One region of the Rhizobium gallicum bv. gallicum R602sp genome, then DNA from elsewhere that is predicted to be linked to it. Evidence: predicted binding sites of a transcription regulator. Region 1 holds the regulator's gene; each other region holds the start of a gene.
The links. Region 1 encodes LexA, which represses DNA repair genes until DNA is damaged. Its sites were predicted from a motif close to TGTTCNNNNTGTGTTCNG; they were not measured.
Positions count from the first base shown of each region.

Region 2: a site for LexA is predicted at 2,341-2,358, ahead of RGR602_RS38515 (ImuA family protein). Genes of this name have one in related genera too.
Region 3: a site for LexA is predicted at 6,177-6,194, ahead of RGR602_RS31800 (ImuA family protein). Genes of this name have one in related genera too.
Region 4: a site for LexA is predicted at 2,685-2,702, ahead of RGR602_RS12475 (ribonuclease T2 family protein). Genes of this name have one in related genera too.

Region 1 covers NZ_CP006877.1:1,796,304-1,804,397, reverse strand. Annotated here, with positions in the region: gene kdsA (3-deoxy-8-phosphooctulonate synthase) at 1-296, opposite strand, end outside; gene RGR602_RS08995 (VOC family protein) at 293-1,171, opposite strand; gene lexA (transcriptional repressor LexA) at 1,376-2,092, shown strand; gene RGR602_RS37020 (hypothetical protein) at 2,431-2,604, shown strand; gene gltA (citrate synthase) at 3,045-4,334, shown strand; gene lpxB (lipid-A-disaccharide synthase) at 4,360-5,535, opposite strand; gene RGR602_RS08965 (LpxI family protein) at 5,523-6,401, opposite strand; gene lpxA (acyl-ACP--UDP-N-acetylglucosamine O-acyltransferase) at 6,404-7,222, opposite strand; gene fabZ (3-hydroxyacyl-ACP dehydratase FabZ) at 7,219-7,686, opposite strand; gene lpxD (UDP-3-O-(3-hydroxymyristoyl)glucosamine N-acyltransferase) at 7,683-8,094, opposite strand, start outside.
Region 2 covers NZ_CP006877.1:4,082,108-4,090,201, reverse strand. Annotated here, with positions in the region: gene leuD (3-isopropylmalate dehydratase small subunit) at 1-219, opposite strand, end outside; gene RGR602_RS19935 (hypothetical protein) at 309-539, opposite strand; gene RGR602_RS19930 (HpcH/HpaI aldolase/citrate lyase family protein) at 651-1,574, shown strand; gene RGR602_RS19925 (DUF1737 domain-containing protein) at 1,571-1,777, shown strand; gene RGR602_RS19920 (metallopeptidase family protein) at 1,779-2,216, opposite strand; gene RGR602_RS38515 (ImuA family protein) at 2,381-3,325, shown strand; gene RGR602_RS19910 (Y-family DNA polymerase) at 3,366-4,784, shown strand; gene RGR602_RS19905 (error-prone DNA polymerase) at 4,781-8,094, shown strand, end outside.
Region 3 covers NZ_CP006880.1:1,851,247-1,859,340, forward strand. Annotated here, with positions in the region: gene RGR602_RS31780 (glycoside hydrolase family 25 protein) at 1-108, shown strand, start outside; gene RGR602_RS37860 (hypothetical protein) at 400-552, opposite strand; gene RGR602_RS31790 (error-prone DNA polymerase) at 681-3,941, opposite strand; gene RGR602_RS31795 (Y-family DNA polymerase) at 3,938-5,452, opposite strand; gene RGR602_RS31800 (ImuA family protein) at 5,370-6,128, opposite strand; gene RGR602_RS31805 (SHOCT domain-containing protein) at 7,007-7,759, shown strand; partial or broken gene RGR602_RS36670 (transglutaminase-like cysteine peptidase) at 7,862-8,005, opposite strand.
Region 4 covers NZ_CP006877.1:2,504,030-2,512,123, forward strand. Annotated here, with positions in the region: gene ettA (energy-dependent translational throttle protein EttA) at 1-1,185, opposite strand, end outside; gene RGR602_RS12465 (hypothetical protein) at 1,229-1,411, opposite strand; gene RGR602_RS12475 (ribonuclease T2 family protein) at 1,928-2,668, opposite strand; gene RGR602_RS12480 (alpha/beta fold hydrolase) at 2,820-3,749, shown strand; gene RGR602_RS12485 (DMT family transporter) at 3,764-4,714, shown strand; gene RGR602_RS12490 (CaiB/BaiF CoA transferase family protein) at 4,733-5,947, shown strand; gene RGR602_RS12495 (thiamine pyrophosphate-binding protein) at 5,944-7,602, shown strand; gene RGR602_RS12500 (RidA family protein) at 7,643-7,987, opposite strand; gene RGR602_RS12505 (TIGR01244 family sulfur transferase) at 8,044-8,094, opposite strand, start outside.

The sequences.
Region 1 (8,094 bases):
AGAACCGGAATGCCGAGTTCCTTCTTGAGGTCGGCGAAGACTTTCAAGCCCTTCTCTAGACCGATACCGCGTTTGCTCGACAGCGAAGAGCGGTTCGCCTTGTCGAAGGAGGTCTTGTAGACGAGCCCGATGCCAAGCTTGCCGCAAAGCTCCTTGAGCGTGCCAGCAACCATGAAGGCATGGTCGCGGCTCTCCATTTCGCATGCGCCGGCGATCAGCGACAGCCTGCCACTGTTGGAAAATACGACGCGGCCGGCACCTTCGCCGACTGCGACTTCGGAATTCGTATTGCTCATCGGGTCTCCTCGAAGGCGAAGATCGCGCCTTGGCCGGGCGCAGGCTTCACCAGGACTCTGTTGTTCTTGCGTGTATAGGGCATCCCGTTATCAGCCAAAAGCGCTTCTGTCACGGCAAGATCGGTGGTGCGGAAAACGATAGCGCTGCCTCTCAGACCCTTATCCACGGTTAACGGCACCGAATCGAAATAAGCCTCCACCCCTTCCGGCGACAGCAGACTGATCCTGACATTCGCTGCCGCGATCGCCACGCCAAACGGTGTCCGCTCAATTTCTGTCGTAGACACGGCCAACTGAAGGAACGAGCCGAAGGCTTCAGGCTCGGGCGCGCTTAGCACCATCTCCGAGATACCGGTTGCACCGTTCGCGTGCTTTTCTAACGCGCTCCGATCGGCCGGAGAGGCGTTGATGCGCTGGCAGTCAAACAGGAAGAAATCCGGCGCCCGAAGATCGGCGGCAAACGCAAGCTTGAAAGTGCCTGTCGATTGCGACCCGTCCGGCATCTTGATCAGGCGCGAAAACTCCAGCATGGCGCCGCCGCTCTTTCTCGCACGCACGAAATGAGCATGATCGGCGTCCGCGTCGTCCGTGCTGAATGCTGCCGCAGAGAATCCGTCATTGCCGCACCGGAAACGAAAGGCCTGGTCGCGCGCCACAAACACGTTTCCGTGCCGCACTGATTCTTCACATTCTTTCGCACTCGCGACGCCAAGCGGCTCGAGGTAGGTCTTGTCGGCGAAAAAAACGCAAGCATTCACTGTGCCGAAAGGATGACGGCCCTCGGCGGCAACCGTGAACCCCAGTCGTCCCAGCCGCTCCCGCGCGAGATCGATGTTGGTGACCGGTAGAACAAGATGATCCAACGGATGCTGCATGGCGCCAGGTCTCCATTTCCTGTGCTGAAGATGTGTGCCGCTACGTGGTCAATGCAAGCTGAAAGCGATGATCCGGCAAACAAAGTTTCCGAAAATGACCGGTATTGGGACGAAGTTTTACGAAAATTTAGGTACTTGCGGAACACATATGGAACATATAGTGTCTGTTCTGGCTTTGTTTCACGAATTTGGGGTTAAACTTCGATGCTGACACGCAAACAACAGGAGCTTCTCCTCTTCATTCATGAGCGTATGAAGGAATCCGGCGTTCCGCCATCCTTCGACGAAATGAAGGATGCACTGGATCTCGCGTCCAAATCCGGCATCCACCGGCTGATTACCGCTCTGGAAGAGCGCGGTTTCATTCGTCGCCTACCGAACCGCGCCCGCGCGCTTGAAGTGATCAAGCTGCCGGAAGCCTACAGCCCGAGCATGCAGCCCCGCCGCGGCTTTTCGCCGAGCGTCATCGAGGGCAGCCTCGGCAAGCCGCAGCCTGCTGCCGCCGCGCCGAAGCCGGCGAACGAAGACAATAACAGCTCTATTTCGGTTCCCGTCATGGGCCGCATTGCGGCAGGCGTGCCGATCTCGGCGATCCAGAACAACACGCACGACATCAACGTTCCGGCCGATATGCTCGGCTCCGGCGAACACTATGCGCTTGAGGTCAAGGGCGATTCGATGATCGATGCTGGCATCTTCGATGGCGACACGGTCATCATCCGCAACACCAGCACCGCCAATCCCGGCGACATTGTCGTGGCACTGGTCGATGACGAGGAAGCGACGCTGAAGCGGTTCCGCCGCAAGGGTGCGTCCATCGCGCTTGAAGCGGCGAACCCGGCCTACGAAACGCGCATCTTTGGACCGGATCGCGTGAAGGTTCAGGGTAAGCTCGTCGGCCTTATCCGCCGCTACCATTGACTGGCAGCGCGTCGCCGGCAAAGGCGCCGGCGCGCCAAGCTCTACGGGCAATCGAGTTTCTCGAAGGCAGTTGTTCAAAGCACGGTTCGACGGCGCCGGTTTTCCGCGAGGTTTCATCCGCGAAATGCACTGCGCCATTGGCAGGCGCCGAACCGCAACCTTGCCCGCGTGACGGACGATGTCCGCGGCATCGCAAGCCGGGCGTGGCACCGTTTCGCATCGCATTGCTTACCTCTTCCTGCTGCCGCGATGAAAAGTTTGCATCCCCCGTCTTTTCGCGGGTCGCAGCGCGCCTCACGGCTGCGATCGGTCAAAGCCAAAGCGCTGAGCATGGCCATATGATCGAAGAAGGCGGCGAAAGATTCGTGCCGGACGCAAACCAGATCGCCGCCCAAGCTCGAAAAAACCGTCGCAATGCGCAGGCGCGTGCCCTGAGCGGCTCCTTCGCTCGCCATTTGCAGGCCGAAAGCCGGTATGCATCCACAATGACTGATCTGTGGCTATTGGGGTGAACGGTGGCTATTGACGGGCGAGCGCTGTCCTGTTGCCGAAGGCTCCTTCCCGCATTCCAAAAGCGCAAGCCGGGAAGCTCGCAAACTGCTTGTCCGCGACATCTACAGAAGCGGAAATGCGCAGCTCAGCCGTTTTCAACTCCGGCATGCACCCAGCATGCCGACAGCCTATGAATACAACCAGAATGCAGCCCTGAGGGCGTTTCAGCAACAATAATCGATTGAAAAAAGACCAAAAAATTGGATTGCAAAAAGCCGAATTAAATCATTGGCTTCCGCTATGCGCCTCCGGCATCGCAGGAGTGTCCAAAAGTTGATACTGCGATGCACAAAATGGCGCCACGGTAACTTGGCATTGGCGCTCTGATCATATAGCTATCGGAGAGGACGCTTAACCCTATGGCGCTTTTATGGCGCCGCCGCCAGTTTGGAGGATCAGCATGACGGATCAAAGCGCAACAATCAAAATCGGCGACAAAACCGCCAATCTTTCCGTGAAAAGCGGAACGATCGGTCCGGACGTCATCGATATTGGTGCACTCTATAAAAACACCGGTTCCTTCACGTACGATCCTGGTTTCACCTCGACCGCTTCCTGTGAATCGAAGATCACCTATATCGACGGCGATGAAGGCATTCTGCTGCATCGCGGCTACCCGATCGAACAGCTTGCTGAACATGGCGACTTCCTGGAAGTCTGCTATCTACTGCTTTACGGCGAATTGCCGACGGCTGCCCAGAAGAAGGACTTCGACTACCGCGTCACGCATCACACCATGGTGCACGAGCAGATGTCTCGCTTCTTCACCGGCTTCCGCCGCGACGCCCATCCGATGGCCGTCATGTGCGGCTGTGTCGGCGCTCTGTCTGCCTTCTACCACGACTCGACAGACATCACCGATCCGCATCAGCGCATGGTCGCAAGCCTACGCATGATCGCCAAGATGCCGACTATCGCGGCCATGGCCTACAAGTACTATATCGGCCAGCCCTTCGTTTATCCGAAGAACGATCTCGACTACGCCTCGAACTTCCTGCGCATGTGCTTCGCGGTCCCGTGCGAAGAATATGTCGTGAACCCGGTCCTCTCGCGCGCCATGGACCGTATCTTCATCCTGCACGCCGATCACGAGCAGAACGCCTCGACCTCGACAGTTCGTCTCGCCGGCTCTTCGGGCGCCAACCCGTTCGCATGCATCGCGGCCGGCATTGCCTGCCTTTGGGGCCCGGCTCATGGCGGTGCCAACGAGGCGGCGCTCAACATGCTTTCGGAAATCGGCTCGGTCGAGCGCATTCCGGAATATATTGCCCGCGCCAAGGACAAGAATGACCCGTTCCGCCTGATGGGCTTCGGTCACCGTGTCTACAAGAACTACGATCCGCGCGCCAAGATCATGCAGAAGACGACGCATGAGGTCCTCGCCGAACTCGGTCACAAGGACGATCCGCTTCTCGAAGTCGCGATGGAGCTGGAACGCATCGCGCTGACCGACGAATACTTCATCGAAAAGAAGCTCTACCCGAACATCGACTTCTATTCCGGCATCACGCTGAAGGCGCTGGGCTTCCCCACGACGATGTTTACGGTGCTCTTTGCGTTGGCCCGTACGGTTGGCTGGATCGCCCAGTGGAACGAGATGATCGAGGATCCACAGCAGCGCATCGGCCGCCCGCGCCAGCTCTATATCGGCGAACCGCTGCGCGACTACGTTCCGGTTTCGAAGCGCTAAGCCGCTTCCGCCCGAAAAAACCCGGTCAGAGACGGCCGGGTTTTTTCCTGTCCAGAATGTCGAGAACGATATCCGCCGCTTTCTCGCCCGGCGGCTTTTCCGTCTGCATGCGCTGCCAGACAAGGTCGAAACCTTCGAGCATTGCGCGCCGCTGGAGCGTGTCGCTGGAAAGGCGTTCCATCCAGCGCGCCAAACTCGCGCCACGAACGACCTCGTTGATATATTCGGGGACGACGGCATAGTCGGCGATCAGATTCGGGATTGCTCCTGTCCACGTCTTGATGCGCCGCGTCATCATCGTGATGATCCAGTCTGTCTTATAGACTGAGACTGTCGGCACGCCTGTAAGTGCAAGCTCGAGGATGACAGTCCCCGAGGCAGCCATTGCCGCATCGGCCTCCGCGAAAGCTCGCCATTTCTGTTCATTGCCAATCAGGATCTCCGGTTTCGTTTCCCAGTCCTCCACGAGGTTGCGAACCATCGATTCCCTGCGGCTGACGGTCGGCATGAGAAACCGCATTGTGCCACCGCGGGCGACGAGCTCATTGACGGCATCGCGAAAATAGGGAAGCAGCTTTGTGATCTCCGACGAGCGCGAGCCCGGGAGCAGCATGATCGTTTTCCGGCCCTCGCCGACGGTCCTGAGCTTTTCTGCCCGGCCGCGCCTGGCGGCAATCAGGTCCGCATCCGCCGTCAACCTGTGGCCGACATAGGTCGTCTGCGGTCCGCCGAGCTGCTCCATCACCGCGGGCTCGAACGGCAGAACGGCCAGCACATGGTCGACATAACCGAGCATCTGCTGGGCGCGATATTCCTTCCACGCCCAAACGCTGGGACAGACATAATTGACGACCGGGAGTTCCGGCAGGGCTTCGCGAACACGTTTGGCAACGCGATGGGTAAAATCCGGGCTGTCGATGATGAAAAGAATATCGGGCTTTGCCGCAACGATTGCAGCCGTCGTCTGCCTGATGCGGGCGACAAGCTTCGGCAATTTTCCAAGCACCTGTGTGATGCCCATAATCGAAAGCTCGGAGAAGTCGAAGAGCGACTTCAGCCCCTGTGCCTCCAGCGCGTCGCCGCCGACGCCGACAAGTTCAATCCCGGCATGCCTGCGCTTCAGTGCAGCCACGAGATCGGCGCCGAGAAGGTCTCCGGAAACCTCGCCTACCACGATCGCGATCTTCATCACAGCCCCCATGACGGCAGGCCGCGATCGAGCCCGCAGACAAAAAGCCCGGCTTCGTCGGCTGCCTTGATCACAGCCTGGCGATCCAGCACGAGAGCACGTCCCGCCTCGATTGCAATTCCCGCCAAACCCGCCGCCTTGGCATTCGTCACCGTGGAGAGGCCGATCGACGGAAGGTCGGCGCGGACATCCTGCTGCGGCTTGCAGAGCTTGACCAGCACGCCACGGCGGCGCGGCGATATACGCCCGGCGCCACGCAGCGATGCGACGCGCTCAAGCATTCCGTCGGTCCCTTCGGCGCCTTCGAGCGCCACGATGCGTCCGCCGACGGAGACTGCGCCCTGCCCGACATCGAGCGCACCAAGCGCTTCGGCGGCTGCTGCCGCCTTCAGGATATCGATCTTGTCGTCATTCCCCGGCGACATGGCGCCGATCGGCCCGACAGCCGCCAGCAGGTCGGGGGCAATATCCTGCGCGCCGACGACCCGCCGACCGTCGTCTTCGATGAGCTTGATGACCATCTGCAACACGGTATCGTCGCCGCCCGAAAGCAGCGTACGCACCACACCCGGCATCTTTGCCACCGTCCGCCAGGTTGGCCTCACTTCCCGCCATTCGGGGCGACGGCGAACGCCGCCAGACATGACGACGCGGGTGATGTTGTTGCGCTTGAAAATATCTGCCAGCGCCGACAAATCACCGACGCCGATGACTGCGTGGTCATAGTCCTCCCATGACCGGTCAAGTTCGCCCTTCAGCGAAATCACGAATGGATCCTCGCCGGCTGCCCGCGCCGCCTCGGCGACATAAGACGGCAGAAGACCGTTTCCCGCAATGATCGCCAGACGGCCTTTGTCGGTATCATCGGCGGGAGACAAGGTCAGCCTTTCTGTCCTCGCGTCGGCGATGACAGCGCGCGGTCGCTTTCCGCGGCAATGAAATCGAGGATTTGCATCACCGGCTCGCAATCGGCATATTCGTCCCGGATCGCTGCCGCATTGTCGCGGATCGAACCTGATCCCTCAAAAATCGCCTTGTAAGCGCGGCGCACCGTATGAATGACAGCGCGATCAATCCCGGCCCGCGTCATGCCGACAACGTTGAGACCGCCCAGTAAACCGGGATTTCCATTGAGCATCCCATACGGAATGACATCGTAGCTGACAGCCGAAAGGCCGCCGACGAAGGCCTGGCGGCCGACGCGCGTGAATTGATGCACGGCCGATCCGCCGCCGAGAATGACCCGATCCTCGATCGTCACATGCCCGGCGAGCATGACATTGTTCGACATGATGACGTGATTGCCGACACGGCAGTCATGGGCGACATGAGAATTGGCGAGAAACAGGTTGTTGTCGCCAACGATTGTCTTGCCGCCGAAATCGGCGGTGCCGGTATTCATCGTCACGCCTTCGCGGATGGTGCAATTCTCGCCTACCGTCAGCGTCGTCTCCTCGCCGCCATGGTGCACGCTCTGGGGATCGCCGCCGATGACCGCCATCGGGAAAATTCGGGTGCCTTTGCCGATCTCGGTTCTGCCGGTCACCACGACATGCGCCAGCAGTTCGGCATTGTCATGAAGAACAACCTTCGGACCGACATGGCAGAACGGACCGACGGACACGCCTTCGCCGATGACCGCGCCATCCTCGACAACGGCCATGGCATGGATGCGGGCGCTCCCTGCGATCGTGCTCATGCCTCGTCCTTACGAAGAATCATCGCGCCGATATCAGCTTCCGCGGCCAATGCGCCGTCGACCTTGGCGTCGCAATGGAACTTCCAGATATTACCGCGCTGCTTCTGCTTCTTCACATGAAATTCGACCCGATCGCCCGGGATGACGGGCTTGCGGAAACGTGCATTGTCGATGGTCATGAAATAGACGAGGTTACCGGTCGTTCCATCCTTACGCGCGCAGATCGCACCCGCCGTCTGCGCCATGCCTTCAATCAGCAGCACACCCGGCATGATCGGCGACTCGGGAAAGTGGCCGGTGAAATGAGGCTCGTTGGCAGTGACGTTCTTGATGCCGATCGCGGAGTCATCGCCATCGATCTCAATAATCCGGTCGACCAGCAAAAACGGATAGCGATGCGGCAGAAGCTTCATGATCTCCATGATGTCCGCCGAAGCAAGCGTCTCCTTGACCCCTTCAGTCATTCTTGATCTCCCGTTTTATGAGCCCGAGCGCTCGCGCGCGCCATTATCTCCGCCGACTCTCGAAGAAAATCCTTTAACGGACGTGCCGGAATGCCCCCATAACGCTCACCGGCAGGAATGCTGTGAATGACGCCGCTCTTTGCCGCGATCTGTACGCCATCGCCAATCGTAATATGGCCATTGATACCTGTCTGGCCGCCGATCTGCACACCGTTTCCAATAACCGCACTGCCGGCGATGCCGACCTGCGAAACGATCGCGCAATGACGCCCGATCCTGACGTTGTGGCCTATCTGCACCTGGTTGTCGATCTTGGTTCCCTCGCCGACGACCGTGTCGTCCATCGTGCCGCGATCGATCGTCGTGTTCGCGCCGATCTCGACATTGTCCTGGATGATGACCCGGCCG
Region 2 (8,094 bases), 1.8 Mb from region 1:
GGCAACGAGAATCTTGGCATTCTGATAAGCCGGTTTGTTGAGCACGAAATCCGGGTTCGGCGTGCCGTCTTCGTTGTAGCGGGCTTCTGCAAAGAGGCCCGTGCCGAGGCCGGTGCGCTTGATGGTCTTCAGGTAATCCTTGGGAATGATCATGTCCGTGTCGATATTGACGACCGGGAGGGGTGCTGCAACGCCCGTGAGCTTCACGAACTTTTCCATGGAAACCTGCCTTTGTATGCCGTTTTTCAACGATTGCTCCGGCAATAGAGCAAAACGCCGTAAAAATGAAGGAGAATCTTGGGGCGCGTTTAGAGATCGATGATCGTGCCGCGGCCGTCGTTCCAGATGCGCATTTCGCGCTTTGGCTGAGCCTTGGCGCGGACGGGCGCCGGCTTCATCTTCATCGAAAGCGCGCGGCCAGCCATCAGCACGGTCAGGATACCGCCAACGGCGAGCGTCACCGAAAAGGTGAGAGCAGCGAGCGCCACGAATACAGTGATCCCTGCCAGCATGAGGAAGATGGAGCGTATATTCTGCATGAGTTTAGACCTTTCTTCGAAAGGAATGTGGTCCTTGTTTTTTATTTCTGCAAGTCAAGCATGGCTTTTTGTTGTCTTGTCACTCTTCACAAAGCTTGGCACACATTCGTGATGAGCCAGAATTCGCCCATCCGTTCCTTCAGTTTGCACCGCTCTGTGCTGAGCGTTCCCGCAATCAATCTCCGAGCGCTCGAAAAGACCCATGCCCTCGATTGCGATGCCGTCATTTTCGATCTCGAAGATTCCGTGGCGCTGGAGAAGAAGGAGGAGGCCCGCGAAAACCTGAAAACCTTCTTTTCGGGCAAGCCGCTTACGAACAAGGAAAAGATCATCCGCATCAATGCACTTTCGTCGGCTTTCGGCCATGCCGATATGGAGCTAGTACAGGCGCTTCGGCCAGATTCGGTACTTTTGCCGAAGGTGGACGAACCGCAGGATGTCATGGCCGTGAGCGACCTTCTTGCTGATGCGGATGCACCAGAGACCTTGCGTATCTGGGCGATGATCGAGACGCCGCGCGGTATCTTGAACGCGGCGGCAATCGCAGAGGCTGGCCGCACCCTCGGCTCGAGACTCGATTGCTTCGTCGTCGGGCTGAACGATCTGCGCAAGGAGACCGGCGTTCTGCCTCAACCGGGCCGAACCTATCTCGTGCCATGGTTGATGCAGGTCATCCTCGCCGTGCGCGCCTATGGTCTCGATGCGATCGATAGCGTTTTCAATGATTTTAAGGAAGTAGATGCCTTCGAGGCCGAATGCGCGCATGCCCGGGCCATGGGCTACGATGGCAAAATGCTGATCCATCCGATGCAGATCGAGGCTGCCAACCGGCACTTTGCTCCCGATGAGGCTGCCATCCGGGAGGCGGAAGAAATCATTGCCGCTTTCGCCGATCCTTCGGCCGAAGGTCTCAACGTCATCACCTTGAACGGTCGGATGATTGAGCGGCTGCATCTTGTCCAGGCGGAAAGCCTGGTCCATAAAGCCCGCCTGATTTCCGAACGCCAGACTATTGAACGAAAGCCTTTATCATGAAGCTCTATCGCCTTTTGACCGGCCAGGACGACGCCGCGTTCTGCCATCGCGTAACCGATGCGCTCAACAAGGGCTGGTCGCTTCACGGTGCACCGTCGCTGACCTACAATATTCAGACCGGCCAGGTGATTGCCGGCCAGGCGATCGTCAAAGAGGTCGAAGGCAAGGATTATCATCCGGAGATGAAGCTCTCCGAGCAATAGGTCAGCGCTCGACGGCCTCCTCGACGCTCGCTTCGATCCGCTCCATGTCGTCATCGCTCAGCCCGAAATGGTGACCGATCTCATGGATGAGAACATGGGTGATGATGTCTCCGAGCGTTTCATCGTTTTCCGCCCAATAATCCAAAATGGGACGCCGGTAGAGGCGGATACGATTGGGCATCTCGCCGGTCTCGACCGTGAAGCGCTCGGAAATACCCCGGCCTTCGAAGAGGCCAAGCAGGTCGAACGGCGTTTCCAGCGCCATATCCTCGAAAACATCGTCGTCGGGAAAGTCTTCGATTTCGATCGTTAGATTGTCGGTGAGCGAGCGGAATTCATCCGGCAAGTGGCTATAGGCGTCCATCGCCAGGGACTCGAATGTGCTGAGCGTTGGGGCATGGCGGTCCCGCCAATCCTCGCTCTTGTCTATGCGGGCCATGAAAATTCCCTTCCTTTGGCGCCCATATAGAACCTTTGCGGGTGATTTTCGAGTGTGGAATCAAAGGCAGGAATAAATTCATAAGAATTGGGTGTTGACTCTTTTAGAAAGCTCTGGAATCCATAAGAACATAACAGGAACAATCTGACTTTGGAGTGAACGTCGTGGCGCAGACGGCCGTGGCGCGCGAGCAGCTTTGTGCGCTCCGCGAAACCATTGCGAAACTCGAAGGCAAGCCGGCACCGACGCTTGCGGCGGCGGCGCAAGAAGCTTTTGCGGCTGGTGATGAAACCTATTTAAGACCTGCAAACACGCCGCTGCGTCTGTCCTTTGACATTCCCATTCTCGATGAAGCGCTTGAAGGCGGTCTGCCGCTTAACGGCATTACCGAAGTCCGGTCTTCGATGCTGCGGGATGCGGCCGGCCCCAGCGGTTTCGTGCTGGCGCTAGCCGCCTGGCTGCAGCGGCAGGAGACGGCGGATGGCATGCCGGTTTTTTGGATTGGTGACAGAATATGCACAATGGAAGCAGGGCATCCCTATGCTGTGGGCCTCAAGGATTTCGGATTGGAGCCGGAACGCTTTCTCATGGCCTCGCCACACAAGCTGGAAGAGGCGCTGTGGCTTGCCGAAACGGCTGTCGAAAGCGGCCTCTTCCCAGCCACGATCCTGGAGGTGCGCGGCAATCCGGTCCAATTCGGTCTTACAGAAAGCCGGCGATTGAGCATGCGGGCAAGGGCTTCCGGCCGCCCGCTTTTTCTGTTGCGGCAGGGAGGCGAGGAGGAGGCGAGCAGCGCCATTTTCCGATTGCGTGCCGAACCTGCGCCAGCCAGCGCACGGCCTCTGCCGGATGGTTCGATGTTAGATGGCGGCATCGGCAATCCGGTTTTTCGTCTCATCCTGGAGAAGAGCCGCAACCCGGCTCCCCTCTCCTTTCTTCTGGAGTGGAACCCTCATGACCGCCGGTTTTTGCCCGTTAGCCAACCAGAGCGCACTCGTTCTCCAGGCGAGCAATCAGCGCATTCTGTCGCTCAGCTTTCCCCACCTTCCAACCGACAGGATCGCCCGCAAGAGGTGGGGTCTATCCTGGCGTTCGGCCGGACGCCCTGATGCGCCGCCGATCGTCTGTTCTGGACGGCTCGACAATGCCATGCGGCTAACGGCGCTCGACGAGGTGGCGGAACGGATCAAACTGAAAAAAAACCAGGGAGTGGCCGAAGCGCGTGCCATATACCCGCTTCTGGATGTCATCGAGGAAGACCTGGCGGCCGATCGTCGGCTTCTCGAGGGCATCGCTGATTGGTGCGACCGTTATACGCCGCTGGTGGCATTCGACGGCAAGGACGGGCTGTTTCTGGATATTACCGGCTGCGCCCATCTCTTTGGCGGCGAAAGGGCCATGCTCACGGATATCCTTTCCCGGCTCTTCCATATGGGGTTCGATGTCCGCGGCGCGATCTCTTCGTCGCCGGGCCTTTCCTGGGCCGTTTCCCGATTCGGGGATGGTGGCGTCATCGAAACCGATCAAATGGAACATGTGCTGGCACCACTGCCGGTCGCAGCCCTTCGGCTGGAGGAAGCGACCGTCGAGGCACTGAAGAAGCTCGGCCTCAAATATATCGTCGACCTCCTGTCTACTCCACGCGCGCCGTTGGCCCGCCGTTTCGGCGCGCAACTCCTGCTCAGGCTCGACCAGGCGCTTGGAGTGGAAGAGGAGCCGGTTTCCCCGCGGCGGCCCGTTGCCAGTCTTTCCGCCGAACGACGCCTCATAGAGCCGATCGGTACGGAAGAAGATATCCTCGCCCTCACCGGCCAGATCGCCCAATCACTGAAAGCCTCGCTTGAGGCACGCGGCGCCGGCGGCCGTGTATTCGAACTCGTGCTGTTTCGCGTCGACGGCAGGGTCTTCAGGATTCCCGTCGGCGCCTCGCAGCCTCTCAGGGATCCGAAGCATATCGCTTCGCTTTTCAGCGAGCGTCTGCAGGCAATCCACGACGATCTCGATGCCGGCTACGGCTTTGAAATCCTGCGGCTGAATGTGCTGCGCCATGATCCCTTCAATGCGACGCAGGGGGATTTCGAAGGAAGCCGACAGAGGGAGACATCGCTTGCGGCGTTCATCGACAAAATCGCAGCCCGCCTCGGCGCCGATTGCCTGCAGAGATTTCAACTGCGCGAGAGCCATGTGCCGGAGCGGGCGGCGATTGCAATTCCCGCCATGGAAGGCCTTCAGGCACACCGCAAGGCGGAGGAAGGAAATCCTTTTCCTTCCAGATGTGAGCGTCCCCTGCGGCTTTTTACCAGGCCGGAGCAAGTGGAGGCCCTGCTTGCCGAAGTGCCTGACGGTCCGCCGCAAATCTTCCGCTGGCGGCGCATGCAGCATCGCGTGGCAAGAAGCGAGGGACCGGAGCGGCTTGCCATGGAATGGTGGACCGATGGCGCGGATGCCGAGCCACGCGATTATTTCCGAATAGAGGATGATGCCGGTCACCGCTTCTGGATCTATCGCGAAGGTTTTTACGGGCATGAACTTCCTCCTCGCTGGTTCATGCATGGGCTCTTTGCATGAGCACGACGCCCGCATTTTTCGAAATTGGTGCGAGAACGAACTTCTCGTTTCTTGAAGGAGCCTCCAGTCCCGAGGAGATGGTGGTGCAGGCAGCTTGCCTGAAGCTCGGCGGACTCGGGATTGCTGACAAGAATTCGGTTGCCGGGGTCGTGCGGGCACATGCGCAGGCGGAGGAGATCAGGAAAAAATTCGACAGGAAGGAAGCCGGCCTTCTGGAAGAGGACGAGAAGAAGCAGATCATTCCCGATCCAATCCGCATCCAGCCAGGTGCGCGTCTCGTCTTTTCGGATGGAACTCCGGATGTTCTTGCCTATCCACAAAACAGGCGAGGATGGGCGCATCTCTGCCGTCTTCTGAGCGCCGGGAATCTAAAGCCGGAGGCGGAGAAAGGCTCCTGCATTCTCACCGAGGCGGAGATCATGGAATGGGGAGACGAGATGATGCTCGCCCTTGTTCCTGACCGGCTCGTTGTGAATGATGCCGTTGGTCAGCTAGCATTTGAGAATTGCCTGCAGCGTTTTCGAAAACGCTTTCGGAAGAAGGTCCATATGGCGCTAGCGCCGGCTTATGATGGCCGCGACAAACAGGTTTTTGCAATCCTTTCCATGCTTGCCGCCCGCAACCGCATTCCGCTGATCGCGACCAATCAGCCTCTTTATCATCATCCAGACCGGCGGCCTCTCTCCGATATCGTGATTGCGATCCGCAAGCATGTTCCGATTGCCGAAGCCGGTTTCCTTCTGGCGCCGAATGCAGAGCGCTATCTCAAGGGAACGCGGGAAATGGGGCGCCTCTTCAAGGACTATCCCGACGCGATCGACAATACACGCGCATTCTTCTCCAGCTTGACCTTTTCGCTCAAGGAGCTGGAGCACAATTATCCGCCTGAAAACGATCCTGGCGAAACGCCGTATGCAACGCTCGAACGGTTGACTTGGGCCGGAGCTGCAAAGCGCTACCACCCGCAGCCTGTTCCGCAGAAAATCGTGACACAGATCGATTATGAACTGGATCTCATCAGGCAGAAAAACTACGCTTCCTATTTCCTGACAGTTTACAAGATCATTCAACACGCCCGCTACAAGCTCGGGGTTCTGTGCCAGGGCCGCGGATCGGCTGCGAATTCGGTCATTTGCTATTGCCTTGAAATAACGGAAGTCGATCCGAACAAGGCCACCTTGCTTTTCGATCGGTTCATCTCGATGGACCGGGACGAACCGCCGGATATCGATGTCGATTTCGAGCACGACAGGCGCGAAGAAGTCATCCAGTACATCTATAAAAGATACGGTATAGAGCATGCCGGGCTGACAGCGGGGGTGACCACCTATCGCACCCGCTCTGCTGGCCGCGAGGTCGCCAAGGCCTTCGGGCTTTCGGAAGATGTCCAATCGGCAATCAGCAGCCTCGTCTGGGGCTGGTCGGAAGACAATCTGTCGAAGCGCGATGCAAAGGCGGCCGGTCTCGACATGAGCGATCCGGTGACGAAGAACGTCCTCAGATATGCGTCCGAGCTACTCGGCTTTCCGCGCCACCTTACCCAGCATGTCGGCGGATTTGTCATCACCCGGGACCGGCTCGACGAAGTCGTGCCCATCATGAAGACGGCGATGCCGGACCGCTACATGATCGAGTGGGACAAGGACGATCTCGACAATGTCAAGATTCTCAAGGTTGATGTTCTGGCGCTTGGGATGCTGACCTGTCTTCGCAAGGCCTTCGAACTTCTTCAGCTGCACTACGATGTGAAGAAAACGCTCGCCGATCTCGGCAACAAGGAGCATGGGGAGGAGGGCAAACCGGTTTACGAGATGATGTGCCGGGCCGACACGCTGGGCGTCTTCCAGATCGAAAGCCGGGCGCAGATGAGCATGCTGCCGCGACTGAAGCCAAGGGAATTCTACGATCTCGTCATCGAGGTGGCAATCGTCCGGCCGGGGCCGATACAGGGCGATATGGTGCACCCCTACCTCAAGCGACGGGAGCAGAAAACACCCATCGAATATCCCAGCAAGGAATTGAAGGCGGTGCTGGAAAGAACCCTCGGTGTTCCCCTGTTTCAGGAGCAGGCAATGCAAATTGCTATCACCGCTGCAGGCTTCAAGCCGGCGGAAGCCGATCGGCTTCGACGGGCGATGGCGACGTTCAAGAGAACCGGCACGATCGGCAATTTCGAGAAGCGATTCATCGACGGAATGGTTTCGAGAAACTATTCGTCTGAATTTGCGCGGCAGTGTTTTAATCAAATCAAAGGCTTCGGCGAATACGGCTTTCCGGAAAGCCATGCGGCTTCCTTCGCGTTGCTCGTCTATGCTTCATCTTGGATAAAGGCCTACTATCCCGATGTCTTCTGTGCGGCGATGCTGAACTCGCAGCCGATGGGATTTTATGCGCCGGCGCAATTGGTCCGGGATGCCAGGGAGCACGGCGTCGAAATTCGTGCGGTGGATATCAATCGTTCGGATTGGGATTGCCTCTTGGAGGATGCGCATTTCGACAAGTCAAAGATCGACTTCCGGCACAGGGACATGCACAAGATCATCCGGACGAAGAGGGCGGTTCGCCTCGGTTTGCGGCAGGTGAAGGGCCTTTCCGGCGACATGATAAAGGCGAAATTGATCGCAAATCGAGGTGCCGGCTATAGCTCGATCCGTGATCTATGGCTGCGCTCGGGCCTCGAAAAATCGGATATCGAACGGCTGGCAGATGCCGATGCGTTCGGTTCCATCGGCTTGTCGCGGCGAGAGGCGCTCTGGGAGGCGCGGGCGCTTGATGTGAAAAGTGCCGCAGAGAGGCTGCCTTTGTTCGATCGGGTGTCGAATGTCGATCTCCAAGTCGAACCGAGGGTGACACTGCCCGAAATGCTGCCAGGCGAGCAGGTGGTCGAGGATTATCGCTATCTCTCGCTGTCACTGAAGGGGCACCCGATTTCCTTCCTGCGAGAGGATTTCCAAAGAGCAGGGATTACACGCAATGTCGATCTTCTGGCCGTGCCGAACGGAAAGAGGGTGACGATTGCCGGGCTGGTGCTGGTGCGCCAGCGCCCGGGCTCGGCCAAGGGCGTGATCTTCATGACGCTTGAGGATGAAACGGGTGTTGCCAATGCTATCGTTTGGAAAAACGCCTTCGAGAAATACCGCTCGGTTGTCATGGGGGCGCGGCTCGTGAAAATCCATGGCAAATTGCAAAGTCAGAGCGGCGTCATTCACACTGTTGTCGAACATATCGAAGATATGACACCCGCTCTCGGCCTTCTGCAGAAGGAGGTGCAGCGCTTTGGTCTTTGCGAACGCGCCGACGAGGCTATGCG
Region 3 (8,094 bases), on a different replicon from region 1:
TGGCAGTATTCGGGCTCCGGCCTGTCGCACGGTGTCGATGGCCGGATCGACCTCAACGTCTTCCATGGCGATGAAGGCGACTGGCATGACTGGGTGGCGTCACGGTAACGCCGGGCGGCGGGGTAGTTTAGCTTGCCCCTGAATAAGCGAGGAACCATCCCGGCCACCGAAGGATGAATTGCGTCGCCGTGCAAGCCGCTGCGATTCCTGCAGTTTCCAGTAGCCACCGGGACGGGAACCGCGGTTCCGACGACGGCAATCTTCGCCTCCAAACAACACCATCAGCGCTGCCACACTTCAAACAGTTCCCTCCGACGGGCGGCAGCCGTCGGGCGGGGCGAGTAATTCTGGACCTTGCCGTCTTGTAGGGTAAGCGTTCGGTTGCTCGGGCAAGTTCCCTCAGGCGGGGTGCGGATAGACCTTGATGAGTCCAGGTGCGACGATTTCAGTCGTAAGAAGCGGATATCCGGCGGCCTCGAAGTCCTCGCGTAGATCATCGCTCGTTCCGGCGTTGACTGCCAGGGCCACCCGATCGGCTCCTTCGCGGTCCATGTGGCGTCGATCCCGGTACGGCTCCCAATTTCTGTCTCCCGGATCGTAGATCCCACTCCGTTGCGGCCGTCAAGTGACAGGTGATACAGTATTTCGGCAACGCTCCGGTCCCTCCATACCTCTGTCAATCAATGGAAGTTCCGCGATTTGACCTTCAGTGTGTCGATGTGCCAATCGGGTTCGTAGAGATCTCGCGTCGGTGCCAAGGGCTTTGGTCGATCCCGCGAATCCGGCGAACCGCTTCCGTGAACCACCCCGTCACCGCGACCATGTTGCAACGGAAACGCTCCGTCACGCTCGCCGAGCCCTCCGAGATCGGACGACAGGTCGAACAGCCGCCGGGCGACCAGATGGACGACCTCGCCCTCGCGCTGGATTTTGCCGTTGATGGCGAGCATCGTGGCGGACAACACGACCCGCCTCTGTTTCTCAAACAGGCTCGGCCAGATGACGGCGTTGACGATTCCGGTCTCATCCTCCAGTGTCATGAACATCACGCCCTTGGCCGACCCAGGCCTTTGGCGCACGAGGACCAGTCCCGCCGTCATCAGCCATCGCCCGTCCCGCTCGGCCATCGCCTCGCCACAGGTGACGATGCTCCGCTTCCTGAGGTCCTGACGAAGAAAGGACACCGGATGCTGGCGCAGGGTCAGACCTGTGTGACTGTAGTCTTCCACGACCTCCATGCCCTGTGTCATCGATCTCAATGTGACCGCGGGTTCCTGCATTTCCGCAATCGCCTTCGCTTCCCGCTCCGCCGCCGCGACCCATAGTTCGAGCGGTTCGTCGCGCAACGCCTTGATCGCCCAGAGCGCCTCACGCCGTTCAAGGCCCATCGACGGGAGGAAAGCGTCGGCTTCGGCAAGCTTGACCAGAGAGGCCGTGGGCACGCCTGATCGCCGCCATATGTCATCGGCCGAGACGAAAAACTGGCCGGCGCGCGACGCGACGATCCTCGCGGCGTCTGCCGTTGCCAAACCCCGCACCATTCGCAATCCAAGTCGAACCGCGCGATGACGCGAACCCGCCCCGTCTTCCAAGGTGCAATCCCAGCGGGACCGATTTATGCAAACGGGCCTGATCTCGATCCCGCGAACCCTGGCGTCGGCAACGATCTGGGCCGGAGCGTAAAAACCCATCGGCTGAGAGTTCAGGAGAGCTGCGCAGAAGGCGTCCGGATGGTGGCATTTCACCCAGCTCGAGGCGTAGGCGATCAGCGCAAAAGACGCAGCATGGCTCTCGGGAAAGCCGTAACTGCCGAAACCTTCGAGCTGGCTGAAGGTCTTTTCCGCGAATTCCGGCGAATAGCCGTTTTTCACCATGCCGGACACCAGCTTGTTCTTGAACTTCGAAACCCCTCCTGTGTGCTTGAAGGTCGCCATCGCGCGCCGCAACTGGTCCGCCTCTCCCGCGCTAAAGCCGGCGCAGACCATCGCGACCTTCATCGCGCTCTCCTGAAAAAGCGGCACGCCAAGCGTCTTGCTCAGCACCGCCTCCAGTTCCGGCGTCGGGTACTCGACCTTTTCCCGGCCTTCCCGCCGCCTGAGATAGGGATGCACCATGTCGCCCTGGATCGGCCCGGGCCTGACGATCGCCACCTGGATCACCAGGTCGTAGAACGTCTGCGGTTTCAGCCTCGGGAGCATCGACATCTGGGCGCGCGACTCGATCTGGAACGTCCCAAGCGTGTCGGCCTTGCGGATCATCGCGTAGGTCGCATGGTCCTCCTGCGGAATTGACGCAAGGTCCTTGTTGTCTCCTTTGTGTTCTGCCATCAGCGCAAAGGCCTTGGACATGCAGGTCAGCATTCCAAGCCCTAGGACGTCGACCTTCATGAAGCGCAGCGCATCGATATCGTCCTTGTCCCATTCGACGACCTGACGGTCGTCCATCGCGGCCGGCTCGATCGGCACGAGGTCGTCCAGCCTGTCATGGGTCAGCACGAAGCCGCCAGGATGCTGTCCAAGGTGACGGGGCGCACCCATCAGTTGCCGGGCAAGATCGAGGGTCAGCCGCAGGCGGTAGTCCGAGGCGTTGAGATTGTTCTCCTTGAGATGCTTCTCGCTGACGCCCTCTGACCAGCCCCAAACGCCGGATGAAAGCTGGGCGATCATGTCCTCGGGAAGCGATAGCGCCTTGCCGACGTCGCGCAGCGCGCCCTTCGTGCGGTATCGCGTGACCGTCGAGCAGAGTGCGGCCCTGCTCCGGCCGTAGGTCTCGTAGATCCACTGTATGACCTCTTCGCGCCGCTCGTGCTCGAAGTCCACGTCGATGTCCGGCGGCTCGTTGCGCTCCTGGCTCACAAATCGCTCGAACAGGAGATCATTTGTTTCCGGGTCGATCGAGGTGATGCCGAGGCAATAGCAGACAGCCGAGTTCGCCGCAGATCCCCGGCCCTGACAGAGAATGCCCCTTGAACGCGCGAACCGCACGATGCTGTAAACCGTCAGGAAGTAGGGCGCGTATTTCATGACCCTGATGAGTTCGAGTTCATGCTGGACTGCCCTCCTGACTTTCTCGGGGATGCCCTCGGGATATCGTTCGGCTGCCCCTTCCCAGGCGAACTTCGTAAGGCTCTGCTGGGCGTCGAGGCCCGGAACAATCGCCTCCTCGGGATACTGATATTCGAGTTGGCTCAGATCGAAACGACAGCGGTCGGCAATCTCCCGCGTTCGGGCCAACGCTTCGGGGTATTCGGCAAACAGCCGATGCATTTCCTCGGGAGCCTTGAGGAAACGGTCTGCATGTCGCTCGCGCTCGAAGCCGACATCGTCGATCGTTGTCTTGTTGCGAATGCAGGTCACGACGTCCTGTAGCTGGCGGCGGGAAGGCTCGTGAAACAGGACGTCATTGGTGACAACTGTCCGCACTTTGAATCGGGTCGCCAAGGTCGAAATACCATGGAGGCGCAGCCTGTCGTTCGGCCGACGCCGCAGACAGACGCTGACATAGGCACGGTCATCAAAGAGTTCGGCGAGCTTGCGCAACTGCATGCCGCAGGTCTCGTCCGCCTCGTCAGGAACGAGGACTGCAATGAGGCCATCGGCGTACTGGGCGAAATCGGAGAAATCGAGAACGCAGTTTCCCTTGCCGCCTCGCGATTTTCCGAGCGACAGCAGACGGCAGAGCCGCGAGTAAGCCGGACGATCTGTCGGGTAAACGAGTATCGACATGCCGTCCGAAAGGTCCAGCCGGCATCCGACTACGAGCCGCACGCCGGTCGTCTTCGCCGCCTCCCAGGCACGCACGATTCCTGCCAGAGTATTGCGATCGACGACACCGAGCGCATCGATACCGAGGACCGCGGCTGTGGCAAAGAGTTCCTCGGCGGAACTGGCGCCTCGCAGGAAGGAGAAATGCGTCGTGACCTGGAACTCGGCGTATCTCATCCGAACACTCCATGGAGGAACCATCGATGGGAGCCGGTTTCCGCATCGAACCCGTCGCCGGCCCGAAAGATCCAGTATCGTTCACCCACCTCATCTTCGACCACGAAGTAGTCCCGAACCGCGGACATCTCCGTGGGGCGAAGCCACCATTCGCCGAAGATGCGTTCTGGACCGTCGGCGCGTTTTACGCGTCGTCGCTTGCCGCGCCAGGTGAAGACGGCAGGTGGCTGGTCGGGAAGCAGGGCGATCACCTCGATCCGCTCGGGCGTCGAAAGTAGACGTGACGGCCTCGGCCACTTCGCCGCCCAGTTCTCTCCGGTTTCGTCTGCCGTCGGACTGATCTTCCTGACGGACCTTTCCGGAACGTCGGAAGCAACGGGAGCGACGCGATAGAGACGCTGGCCGCGATTACCGAGGATATCGACCAATGGCGTCACGTCGACGATCGTCTCCTCGATCAACGAGGGTGCGATTTGCTTCTCCTCCAGCGGTTCTACCATAACGGCAACGAGCGCCATCTTCTCGATTCCGAAGCCAGGATCGATCTTCTCGATGCGGTCGCAGAGGAGTTTCGAAAGTCGGGCGGGCTCGCGGACAGGCTTGGCGAGGCCCGCCCTCAGACATTGCCTGATGTTGTCCACGCGGTGAATGATCAGGTCGCATCGGCGTACGCCAAGCCCTCGCTCCTCCAGCCTAGCCGTCAATTGGACGACGAGGCGGCGCGTGTATTTTGCGATGGTTTCGGCCGCGCCGATCGGTTCGGAGAAATTGCGGGATACCTCGACCAGGTCCGGCGTACGGATCGGGTCAATCGGTTCGGCGATCCGGCCGAACATCTGGTCCAGGCGACGGCAGGGTTCCGGACCGAAGCGAAGCGTCAGGGGTGCGCGCGGCATTGAAAAAAGCTGGCCGACGGTATCAACACCGAGCACCCGCAGACCCTGGACCATTTCCGATGGCAGCCTGAGACAGTGGATCGGCAGTTGGGTTACCACCTTGGCAATCGCTCCAACGGGAACGACGGTCGTATCGTCCGAAGTCAGCCGCGCAAGTGCGTGGGCCGCACCCCAGGTATCGGCTACGGCTGCCTTCGCTGACAATCCCTTCGCCCGCAGTCTGTTCACCAATCCGCTGACGAGGAGGGCTTCGCCGCCCTGCAGATGATCCGCTCCCTCGGTGTCCATCACGAAGCCGTCGGTCCCATCCACGGCGACCACCGGCGTGTACTGCCGGAGCGCCCAAAGGGCGAGCCGCTCGAGCGCGGCGGCGTCCTCGCCAGGAGCGGCGTCAATCATGACCAGATCGGCGACCATCGCCTGGGCCTTGCTGGCGGGCATGCCGATTCTTAGACCGAGCTTTGACGCCTTGCTGTCGGCGGCAGAAATCCATCGCTTGGAGCCGCTCTTCGAGATGACGACGAGCGGGCGTTCAGCTGGCACGGCTTCTGCTCCATGCCGTCTGAGCCGATCCGTGGCCAGACGCGGGAAGTAGACGGATACGACCCTTGGCATCGCAGGCTCCTATTTCAAACTCAGCACACTCGCCCGCCTTCACACGCATCAATTCCGCCAGCCATCGCGCCCGGCCGACACCGGCAACGGGAAGCGGTTCGGACGGCAAGACGCTCACGCGCCATCTCGTTGCTGCAGCGGTGGGCTGGCCAAAGTCCGAGGCTTCCGTCTGCCGCCGCCAGCGCCGGAGCGCTATACCCATCGTGCCGGTCTTTTCGGCTGCCAGCTGGAGACGGCGCGAGGCTGTCATGGGAAGACGTACGAGCTCGCCGACCACCGCTCCAAGGCCACCGAAACAGAGGCCTTCTTCCATTGAAGCCAACACGTCCGCTTCCCGGTCGGCCTCGCAGAAGATCACCCGGTCGGCATGCAGGCCCGCCTGAGATATGGCCGGAAAAAACAGGTCTGGCCTTGTCAGACACCACAGGATTTTACCCTTTGTGCGGGCAGCGATGCCCGCCGCAAACAGCGCTGCGGCCGCTCCATCGACACTCCCTGTCCCGCCGCCGGCGACCTCATGCAACGCTCCGTATGAAAGGCCCCCGCCCGGAAGGTGTCGGTCGATTTCGGCGACCCCGAACGGCAGGACGACCTTGCGGCGGCCAGCCGTTCCTTCGAGATGCCGGATATGGTCTCGAAGCTCGGAGAGGGTAAGGTTCGCGCGCGGCTGCGCCATCTGTGGCCTTCGTCAAAAGCAGGTTTCCATCTCGTTTAAAAGCGAGAATGTTCCTCTTTTGTTCCTATGCGAAAAGCGAGTCAATCGGCATGTTTCGGGTGGCATCTCACCTCAACCGTCCTCCACAGCACGAAAACTCGTGATCCATCAGAGAAATCAATGCGATACAGGAGCCTGTCCACAGCGGTCGAAAATGTCATCGATGAGAAAAGATTCCGGCGGCGGCAGTGCGACTCCGAGAGAGGCGGTCATGGTCAAGGCGAGTAAAAGCCAGACCTGTTCTGACGCTAGGTGTCGCCACTCAGTTGCACCGAAGCCCGCCGCCCACATCACAACGGTCCTATCCGTCACTGCAACGGATAGCGTGGATAGAGAGGTACTTGCGCGGCTTTAGGTTGAACCCGACGCCGAATAGTGCCGGGACCTCGACCTAGATCTGTTTTGACGATGCGGCCGCATCTATCGATTTGTTGCGACCGGTCGCACAGTTTGTCATCTCGACGTCCGCAGTAATCGCGGCGTGGTCGGGAGATTGTACGTAGGTGGCGTGACTTTGCCCGCAGTCCTGGCGTTCCGGTATCTGAGGTCAAGATTATGGAAGCAGTTTTCGAACTGCGTCGATATCGGCGCATAAGCCTACGCCGACGATGTGATGGTAGAACTGGTGCGATATCTTGTGACATTTGTCACCTCGTTCCGTATTGTTCTAATGTCGTGGAGAGCTTCTTGACTTCGTTGCGGGGCTCGGCCTTGCGACATGCACGCTTCATAAGGCAAGGGCGATCACGATGAGACAACTCAGTGAAGAGGGTCGACGGACCCTGGAGGGGATTGCACAGCGGTACGGGGTCAGCCTTAGCGCGGTCGAGCACCTTCTGATGGCGATTATCGCCGGACAGGCGACACAGGCTCAGTTCAACCATCCTGATCTCGGTGGCATGGGGCAATGGTCGCAGGGCGGCATGATCATGGTCGGCGACATGTTCAACCATGCTCTGAAGGCGAACGTGGCGGGGATTTGTTCCGAGCTTGCGGTCCTGGTAGGCAGCACGGATTTGCTGGAGCCGCAGAGGTCGCACCAGTCCCAATACCAGGGTCAAGGCGGCGTCAGTTTGTTCGTGCCTGGGGCGTTGTCGGCCGGGAACTGGTGGCCCGAGGAGCTCGGGCATCCTGCCTCGACCGGGGCGCAGAATGACCTGCGCTATGCGTTTTTCCCGACAACCCGACGACTGGCGATCGATGTCGGCGGCCGGGTTACGGTCTACGACACGAAGGACCATCGCATTGGCGGTTTCTCGCAACAGCAAAGCAGCGACCAGTCGCTGAGCTTTACGTCTCAGCACGGACTCGTGAAAATTTCGGAACTGGATGTGGTCCGTCAGAACGGCAAGGAACCGGCGGGCACGTCGGCTACCGGACCATCTGCCGCCACGGTTGCGCCATCGATATTCGCATCGTCCGCGCCGGAATCCACCGAGCCACAACAAGCGGCGCGTCCAGCGCCGGAGGCGCGTCGGTCCGATGAGGACATCTTCGACAAGATTGAACGCCTCGCAGCCCTTCATGCAAAAGGTATTCTCACAGATCAGGAATTCGAGGCGAAGAAATCGGAGTTGCTCAGCCGACTATAGGACCCGACGAACAGGGGCTTGCCGGACGCCGATCAGTTGATGGCTTTTCATCGAGCCCGGATAATCACTGCGCGGGCCGCCTGCAAACGTTCATCCGGATCTTTACCGATCGATCGGATTGTGGTGGCTTTGGCGTCTCAGAAACACCTGCGGTGCCGCGTGCCAAGGTTTGATCTCATCTGCGAGATCATCAAGAATGAAATCACCTTCGCTGGTGGAAAGCGTCAGGACGGCGTGTCCTTCACCTCAGGAAATGCAGCATGTCAGCCTTTGGCTCTTAATCTGCCATGTCCCGCGCAAGGCGCAAAGATTAGGAATGTCGCTCGACATATTCA
Region 4 (8,094 bases), 710 kb from region 1:
GTTGCCGTTGAGCGCATCACGACTCTGGTCGACATAGCCGAGATCGACGGTATCGCCAATGCGGATTTCGCCGCTGTCGGGCTTTTCCTGGCCGGTGATCATGCGAAAGAGCGTCGTCTTGCCGGCACCGTTCGGGCCGATGACGCCGACGATGCCGCCCGGCGGCAGCTTGAAGCTCAGGTTCTCGATCAGGACGGTATCGCCGTATCCCTTGGTGAGGTTCTCGGCCTCGATGACGACCTGGCCGAGACGCTCACCAACCGGGATGACGATCTGGGAGTCGCCGGGACGGCGGTCGGCGGCTGCCGCCACCAGTTCGTCATAAGCGCGGATACGCGCCTTCGACTTTGCCTGACGCGCTTTCGGGCTGGAGGCGATCCATTCCTGCTCACGAGACAGAGCCTTCTGGCGGGAGGCTTCTTCACGGCCCTCCTGCTGCATGCGCTTCGCTTTCGCTTGCAGATAAGCCGAATAATTGCCCTCATAGGGAATGCCGCGGCCGCGGTCGAGTTCGAGGATCCAGCCGGTGACATTGTCCAGGAAATAGCGGTCGTGGGTGATCATTAGCACGGAACCCGGATACTCGCGCAGGTGCTTTTCGAGCCAGGCGATCGTCTCGGCGTCGAGGTGGTTCGTCGGTTCATCGAGGAGCAGCAGATCCGGCTGGGCAAGCAGCAGGCGGCAGAGCGCCACGCGGCGCTTTTCGCCGCCCGAAAGATTGTCGACCGAAGCCTCGCCCGGCGGGCAGCGCAGCGCGTCCATTGCCATCTCGACCTGGTTTTCCAAGTCCCAGAGGTTCTGGCTGTCAATGATGTCCTGGAGCTTCGCACCCTCTTCCGCCGTCTCGTCGGAATAGTTCATCATCAGCTCGTTGTAGCGGTCGAGGATCGCCTTCTTGGAGGCCACACCTTCCATGACGTTTTCGAGCACCGTCTTGGACGCATCGAGCTGCGGCTCCTGCGCCAGGTAGCCGAGCGTTGCGCCCTCGGCGAGCCAGGCTTCGCCGGTATATTCCTTGTCGAGGCCAGCCATGATGCGCAGGACGGTGGACTTACCGGCGCCATTCGGGCCGAGGATACCGATCTTGGCATCCGGGTAGAAGGAGAGGTGGATGTTCTCCAGCACCTTCTTGTTGCCATAGGCCTTGTTGAGGCCGGCCATATGATAGATGAACTGACGTGCCATTATACGCTGCTCCGGGCGGAAACTTGAAAACCGTGGCCGCTATTTAGGCGAAAGCCGGCTTTCGGGCAACGCCGAAACCGGCTTTCTCTACGGCAATCGATTTGGTTGCCCGCGAAAAGCGGCGGAACGGAGGGATTTGCCCGATCTCGTCATGCTTTCCGCCCAGTTGCATGAAATAGTCGGGGGCCATCGCACGGTATGGGTCGAAACGAAGCAGCGCGCTCAAGCGCGATGAGCTCGGCTGCAAGCGCCGTCAAAGCTCTGCTCATCAAGATGACCGAAAAAATGCGCGGGACTCCTCGCCATTGGCAGTCGGCAAGGCCACAGGCCTCCATTTGCTGAACAACCGCCAAAGGATCGTCACCCAGCGTTCTGATTCAAGGTTGCCCATGCTGGCTGCCGCGCCGGTTTCGATCAGTTCCCTTGCTGTCGCGTAGTCTCCACGCAGCGCTTGCCGGAAACCGCCAGAAAGTGCGTTTTGTTCGTCAGGACGCTACGCAGCCCGCCGCTGGCTTCGGATAGACGCGCGAGTATCTCGCCATCGCCGCAGCCCACATCCAGAACCGTTCCGCCGGCAGACGTGGGGCCGGCCACGCCTGGAACACCAGCTCGTGACGTATTTTGCCGTGTATCCCATCCGAGTATCTCTGGTAGCGTCCCCACGCGTCCGTAGTCATCCAGCCGCATCGTTCTCCCACCCCGCTTCGAGCCGCGCTCCAGTTTCGAACCTTGCGATGAACTCTCAGAACCCCGCCGCGTCGACAACACCTTCGTCGCAGCCGAAGGAGGTGCGGCCGGCGTCTTGCATGAGTTTTGCAAGTCCCGCTCCGGCGCCGGCGGCCGAGCCCGCATCCTCCGACAGCCCGATCGTCAGCTCGCTGATCACGCGGACGCTGCCCGCGCGCCGGCAGCTCATCTTCACACGCTCGCCAGCGCCCGCCCCGAAGCTCTTGTCGAAAGCCGTCTTGACCTGATCCGCCTTGACGGTCCTGCCGACATTCGCGGCAAAGAGATCGCGCACCGCCGAGCCATTGAGGTCATCCATCAGGCGGATCGCCACGCCGAAATAATCATCCGCGCTCATCTTCGTGCAGGTGCCGTGCTTCGTCCATTCATGACGTTCGAGGCCCGATTGCGTTCCGGGCATGGCCTTTGCAAGGGCTGACGCATTCTCAGCCGTCAGCTTGACCTTGGGCAGCTTTTGCCAATCGCCGTCTTTGTCGACTGCCTGCAAGTCCTTCGATACGCCACAATAGTTCTGCCGCAGCGGCCACAGGCCGTGCAGCGAGAAATTCGTCGCGTCGAAGCGCTCCTTGGTCTGGCTGCTGCATTCCGGCTTCCTTTGGTTTGTCTGGCAGAATGCCGGCTGCCAACTTGCAGCAAGGATGAAGCGCGTTCCCCCTTCTCCTTCCTGGGCAACCGCAAAGCCGGCCAAAACCATTGAAAGAACAAACGTCCTCCAGCGCAGAAACGCCCTGCTCATCGCCACTCCCCGCAGACAGAACAATTACGGAACAAGTAAGCATGAGGCCCAAACCCCTGCAACCCTCACTCGCCCGAAATTCCACTGCAAACATGTGCCGGGATGTTGCATTTGGCCCGCGATCTGCTCTTTTTGCAGCGGGAGGATGGAAATGTTTTCGCAAACACAATGGCTTAAGACGCCAGAGGCGACGCTCGCCTTTCATCATGAGGCAGCCAGCGGCGGCCCGCGCGGCATCGTGCTGATCTCCCACGGACTTGCTGAACATTCGAAGCGCTACGCACGCTTCGCCAAGGCGATGGCCGGGCGCGGCTATCATGTCTATGCGCACGACCACCGGGGCCACGGCGAGACGGTGGCTGACGGCGCCCCGATCGGCCAGTTCGCCAGGCGCAACGGCGTGCAGCAGGTTCTTGCCGATATGGTGGCCATGCGGGACTATGCGGCAGGGTTCCATCCGAACCTTCCAGTGATCCTCTTCGGCCACTCCATGGGCGGGCTGATCGCGCTCAACGCTGCAGTAACCCTTCCGGAAAAATTCGATGCCGTCGCCGTATGGAATTCGAATTTCGCTGTCGGTCTGACAGGCCGGGCCGCGCAAGCCATCCTGCTTGCCGAGAAGGCCCTGAAAGGTTCCGACGTTCCGAGCGGCATGCTGCCGAAGCTTACCTTCGACACCTGGGGCAAATCCATCCCCGGCCACCGGACGGAATTTGACTGGCTCTCCCGCGATCCGGCCGAAGTCGACAAATATATCGCCGATCCGCTCTGCGGCTTCGATGCTTCCGTTTCGCTGTGGCTCGATATATTCGAACTCACCTTTCGCGCGCCGCAGAAGCGGCATCTCGACAGGCTGAAAAGGAACCTGCCAATCCACCTCGTCGGCGGCGGAAAAGATCCAGCGACCGATTTCGGAAAAGCGATGATATGGCTGTCAAACCATTTGAAACGGCATGGTTTCTCCCGTATCACGACCGAAATATATCAGGATAAACGGCACGAGACGCTGAACGAGATCGGAGCCGAAGCGGCGATTTCGGCCTTTGCCGATTGGTGCGATGAAGCAACCGCAAGACCCTGACGAGCGGACCGGAAATGAATAGCGCAATAACGAAGAATAGATCCTCCGAAATCAGCATGGGCCTGATGCTCATGTTTATTTCGGTGCTCGTATCGCCTCTGATCGATATCTTCTCCAAGCTTGCCATCACGACGGTTCCGTCTGCGGAGATTACCGCTGCACGCTTTGCCATACAGGCTCTCTGCATGCTTCCGATCGTTATCTGGCGCAAGAAACTGACAGATTCGTCATGGAGGCAGAGCCTCTTCCACGCGATCCGCGGTGCCATCATCACCATTTCGATGATCTCGTTCGTCAGCACGCTGAAATACATGGCGGTTGCAGATGCGATCGCGATCTTCTTCGTCGAACCCATCATCCTCACCATCCTGAGCAGCCTATTTCTCGGCGAAACGATCGGCTGGCGGCGCTACACAGCCTGCGGCGTCGGTTTCCTCGGCGCGATACTGGTCATTCAGCCGAGCTTCCAGGAAGTCGGCTACGTTGCGCTGCTGCCGGTCGTCAGCGCAGTCTGCATCGCCATCTCTGCAATGATGAACAGGGCCCTGGCGCAGCGCGAGGACCCGTGGGTGATGCAGTTTCACATGGGCTTGTGGGGTCTGCTCTTTTGCGGTGTCCTGCTTTTCTTCGCCCGTGGAAGCGGCTCGGATGTGTTCGAACCGGTAATGCCAACCATGATAGGTCTCGTCTGGCTCCTCGGCGTCGGCGTAACGGCCGCGATCGCCAGCATCCTCGGCGTCTATGCCTATCGCTCCGCACCCGCCTCCACCTTGGCGCCGCTGCAATATTTCGAGATCGTCTCAGCCACGATCTTTGCATGGCTGGTCTTTGGTGATTTTCCCGACGCCATCAAATGGCTGGGCATTCTCATCATCATCGCATCCGGACTTTACATCATCTGGCGCGAGCGCCGCTTTGCATCCAAACCCGTATCCGATACATCTGAGGCAACGCGGGCACCATGATCCGTTCTCGGGAGGAACATGACGGACAGTCGTAAGAAACCGCCGCTAGCCGGCATCAGGGTGATCGAGCTCGCCCGCGTCCTGGCGGGCCCCTGGGCCGGGCAGATGTTGGCCGATCTCGGCGCAGACGTCATCAAGGTCGAAAATCCGGACGGCGGCGACGATACGCGCCAATGGGGGCCCCCTTTCGTCGAGGGCGGCGACGGCGAAAACCTTTCTGCTGCCTATTATCACTGCGCCAATCGCAACAAGCGCTCTGTCACGGCCGATTTGAAGACCGAGGAAGGCCAGTCGCTGGTGCGACGGCTCGCGGCAACGGCCGATGTCCTGATCGAGAATTTCAAGCTCGGCGGCCTCGTCAAGTACGGCCTCGACTACGAGAGCTTGCGCAAGGTCAATCCGAAGCTCGTCTACTGCTCCATCACCGGCTTCGGCCAGTCTGGCCCCTATGCCAGCCTGGCGGGCTATGACTATATCGTCCAGGGCATGTCCGGCTTCATGTCGATCACCGGCGAGCCGGATCGCCAGCCGATGAAAGCAGGTGTCGCCATCGCCGATATCTTCACCGGCATCTATGCCGTGGCGGCGATCGAGGCAGCTCTCATCCATGCGCTGAAAACCGGTGAAGGACAGCTTGTCGATATGGCGCTGCTCGACGTGCAATCCGCCGTGCTCGCCAATCAAAACATGAACTACCTGGTCTCCGGCCGTGCGCCGGCGCGGCTTGGTAATGCCCATCCGAATATCTCTCCTTATGAGGTCGTGCCGAGCGCGGACGGTTACCTGATCCTTGCCGTCGGCAATGACAACCAGTTCCGGCGTCTCTGCACGATCCTCGGCCTCGATGGCATCGCCGGCGACGAGCGTTTTTCGACCAACAAGGCCCGCGTCGCCAACCGCGACGAGGTGCGCCGAATGATCTCGACCGAAACATTGAAATGGCAGAAAGCCGACTTGCTGAAAGCCTGCGAAGAAAATGCCGTGCCAGCCGGCGCGATCAACACGATCGAGGAGATGTTCGCCGATCCGCAGATAAAGGCGCGCGGACTGCGCATCGATCTGCCGGATGGGGCAGGAAACGTGATCCCCGGCGTGAGGACGCCGGTCGTGCTCTCTAAAACGCCCCTGCGCTACGAGAGGCCAGGCCCTCGGCTGGGCGAGCATCAGGAAGAGGTCCTGGCTGAGCTCGAGGCATTGGAGCGCGCCGAACGGGAGGGGAAATCCGCACTATGAAGAAGACCGGCGGCGAGCTGATAGTCGAAGCGCTGAAGGCAAACGGGGTCAAGCGACTTTCCTGCGTGCCCGGGGAAAGCTTCCTCGCCGTGCTGGACGCGCTTTATGACACCGATATCGAAGTGATCGTCTGCCGGCAGGAAGGCGGTGCCGCGATGATGGCCGATTGCTGGGGCCGGCTCACCGGCGAACCTGGCATCTGCATGGTTACCCGCGGGCCTGGCGCCACCAACGCCACGGCGGGCCTGCATATCGCCAGGCAGGATTCGATCCCGATGATCCTCTTCATCGGTCAGGTCCAGCGCGATGCCCGCGAGCGCGAGGCCTTCCAGGAGGTCGAGTTCCGCCGCGCGCTGACCGAATATGCAAAATGGGTCGGCGAAATCGACGATGCGACGCGCATTCCCGAATTCGTGACCCGCGCCTTTGCCATTGCCACCTCCGGCAGACCCGGGCCTGTCGTGCTGTCACTGCCCGAGGACATGTTGCGCGACGAAGTGGACGCGCCACGCGCGATGCCTTATGCCCGCGTTTCCGCTCATCCCGGGCGCCGTCAGGTCGACGATTTCTACATGCGGCTGCTGAAGGCCGAACGGCCGATGGTCATACTCGGCGGCACACGCTGGGATGCAGATGCGGTTGCCGATTTCCGCGTCTTTGCCGAACGCTTCAGGCTGCCGGTCGGCTGTTCCTTCCGCCGCCAAATGCTCTTCGATCACCTTAGCCCGGGCTATGCCGGTGATGTCGGCATCGGCATCAATCCGGTGCTGGCCAAGGAGATCAAGGAGAGCGATTTGCTCATCCTGCTCGGCGCCCGGATGTCGGAAATGCCGTCGTCAGGCTATACGCTGGTCGACGTCCCCTACCCGGCGCAATCGCTCGTCCACATCTATCCCGACCCGTCCGAACTTGGCCGCATCTACCGTCCGGACCTTGCGATCTGCGCATCGCCGCAGGATTTCGTCGCCGCCCTTTGCGATCTCCAAGCGCCTGCCGAACCGCGCTGGGCGGAACGGACGCAGCATATGCACCAAGCCTATCTTGCCTGGTCGAAGCCGCCGCAAACAGGCCCCGGCGCCGTTCACATGGGACCGATCATGGAATGGATCGAGCACAACACGAAGGCCGACACGATCTTCACCAATGGTGCCGGCAACTATGCCACCTGGCTGCACCGCTTCCATCGCTTCCGGCAGTTCAATACACAAGCGGCCCCCACATCCGGCTCGATGGGTTACGGCCTGCCGGCTGCCGTGGCCGCCAAGCGGCTTTTTCCGGAGCGCGAAGTCATTTGCTTTGCCGGCGACGGCTGCTTCCTGATGCACGGGCAGGAATTCGCCACCGCCGTCCGCTACGACCTTTCAATTATTTCCCTCGTCATCAACAACGGCATCTACGGCACGATCCGCATGCATCAGGAACGTGACTATCCCGGCCGTGTCAGCGGTACGGATCTCACCAATCCAGATTTCGCAGCCCTTGCCCGCGCCTATGGCGGCCATGGTGAAACAGTGGAGAAAACCGAAGACTTCGCGCCTGCTTTTGAGCGGGCCCGCGCCAGCGGCAAGCCTTCGATCATCGAGGTGAAGCTCGATCCCGAGGCGATCACGCCGACACGCACGCTTACCGAAATCGCGCAAACAAAAAGCCGGTGAGCGAACCCACCGGCTTTGAAACTGGCAAATGGCGCCGATCTTAGTCGACTGCGGCGATGACGATGAACTCGACCTTGTACTTCGGTGCGGCGAGCTTGGCCTCGCTGGTGGCGCGTGCCGGCGTGTTCTTCGGGTCGACCCAGGCTTCCCAGGCAGCATTCATTTCCGCAAAGTAGGAAATGTCGGAGAGATAGATCAGAGTCTGCAGAATCTTCGACTTGCTGGAACCTGCAGCGGCAAGCAGGCGATCGACTTCGGCAAGCGCCGAATTGCACTGATCGGTCACACTCTCGCCTTCGCCGACCTGGCCGGCGAGATAGACGGTGTTGCCGTGGATGACCGCGCCGCTCATGCGGGCGCCGACGTCGATACGCTTGATGCTCATGATGTTCTCCTGAGTTTTATGAAATAAAGGGCACGGCCGAAAGCCGCGCCAAAAGATCAGCCGCGAATATGATGGGTCTTCTGATAGATCGCGGTAGAGCGTGCGCC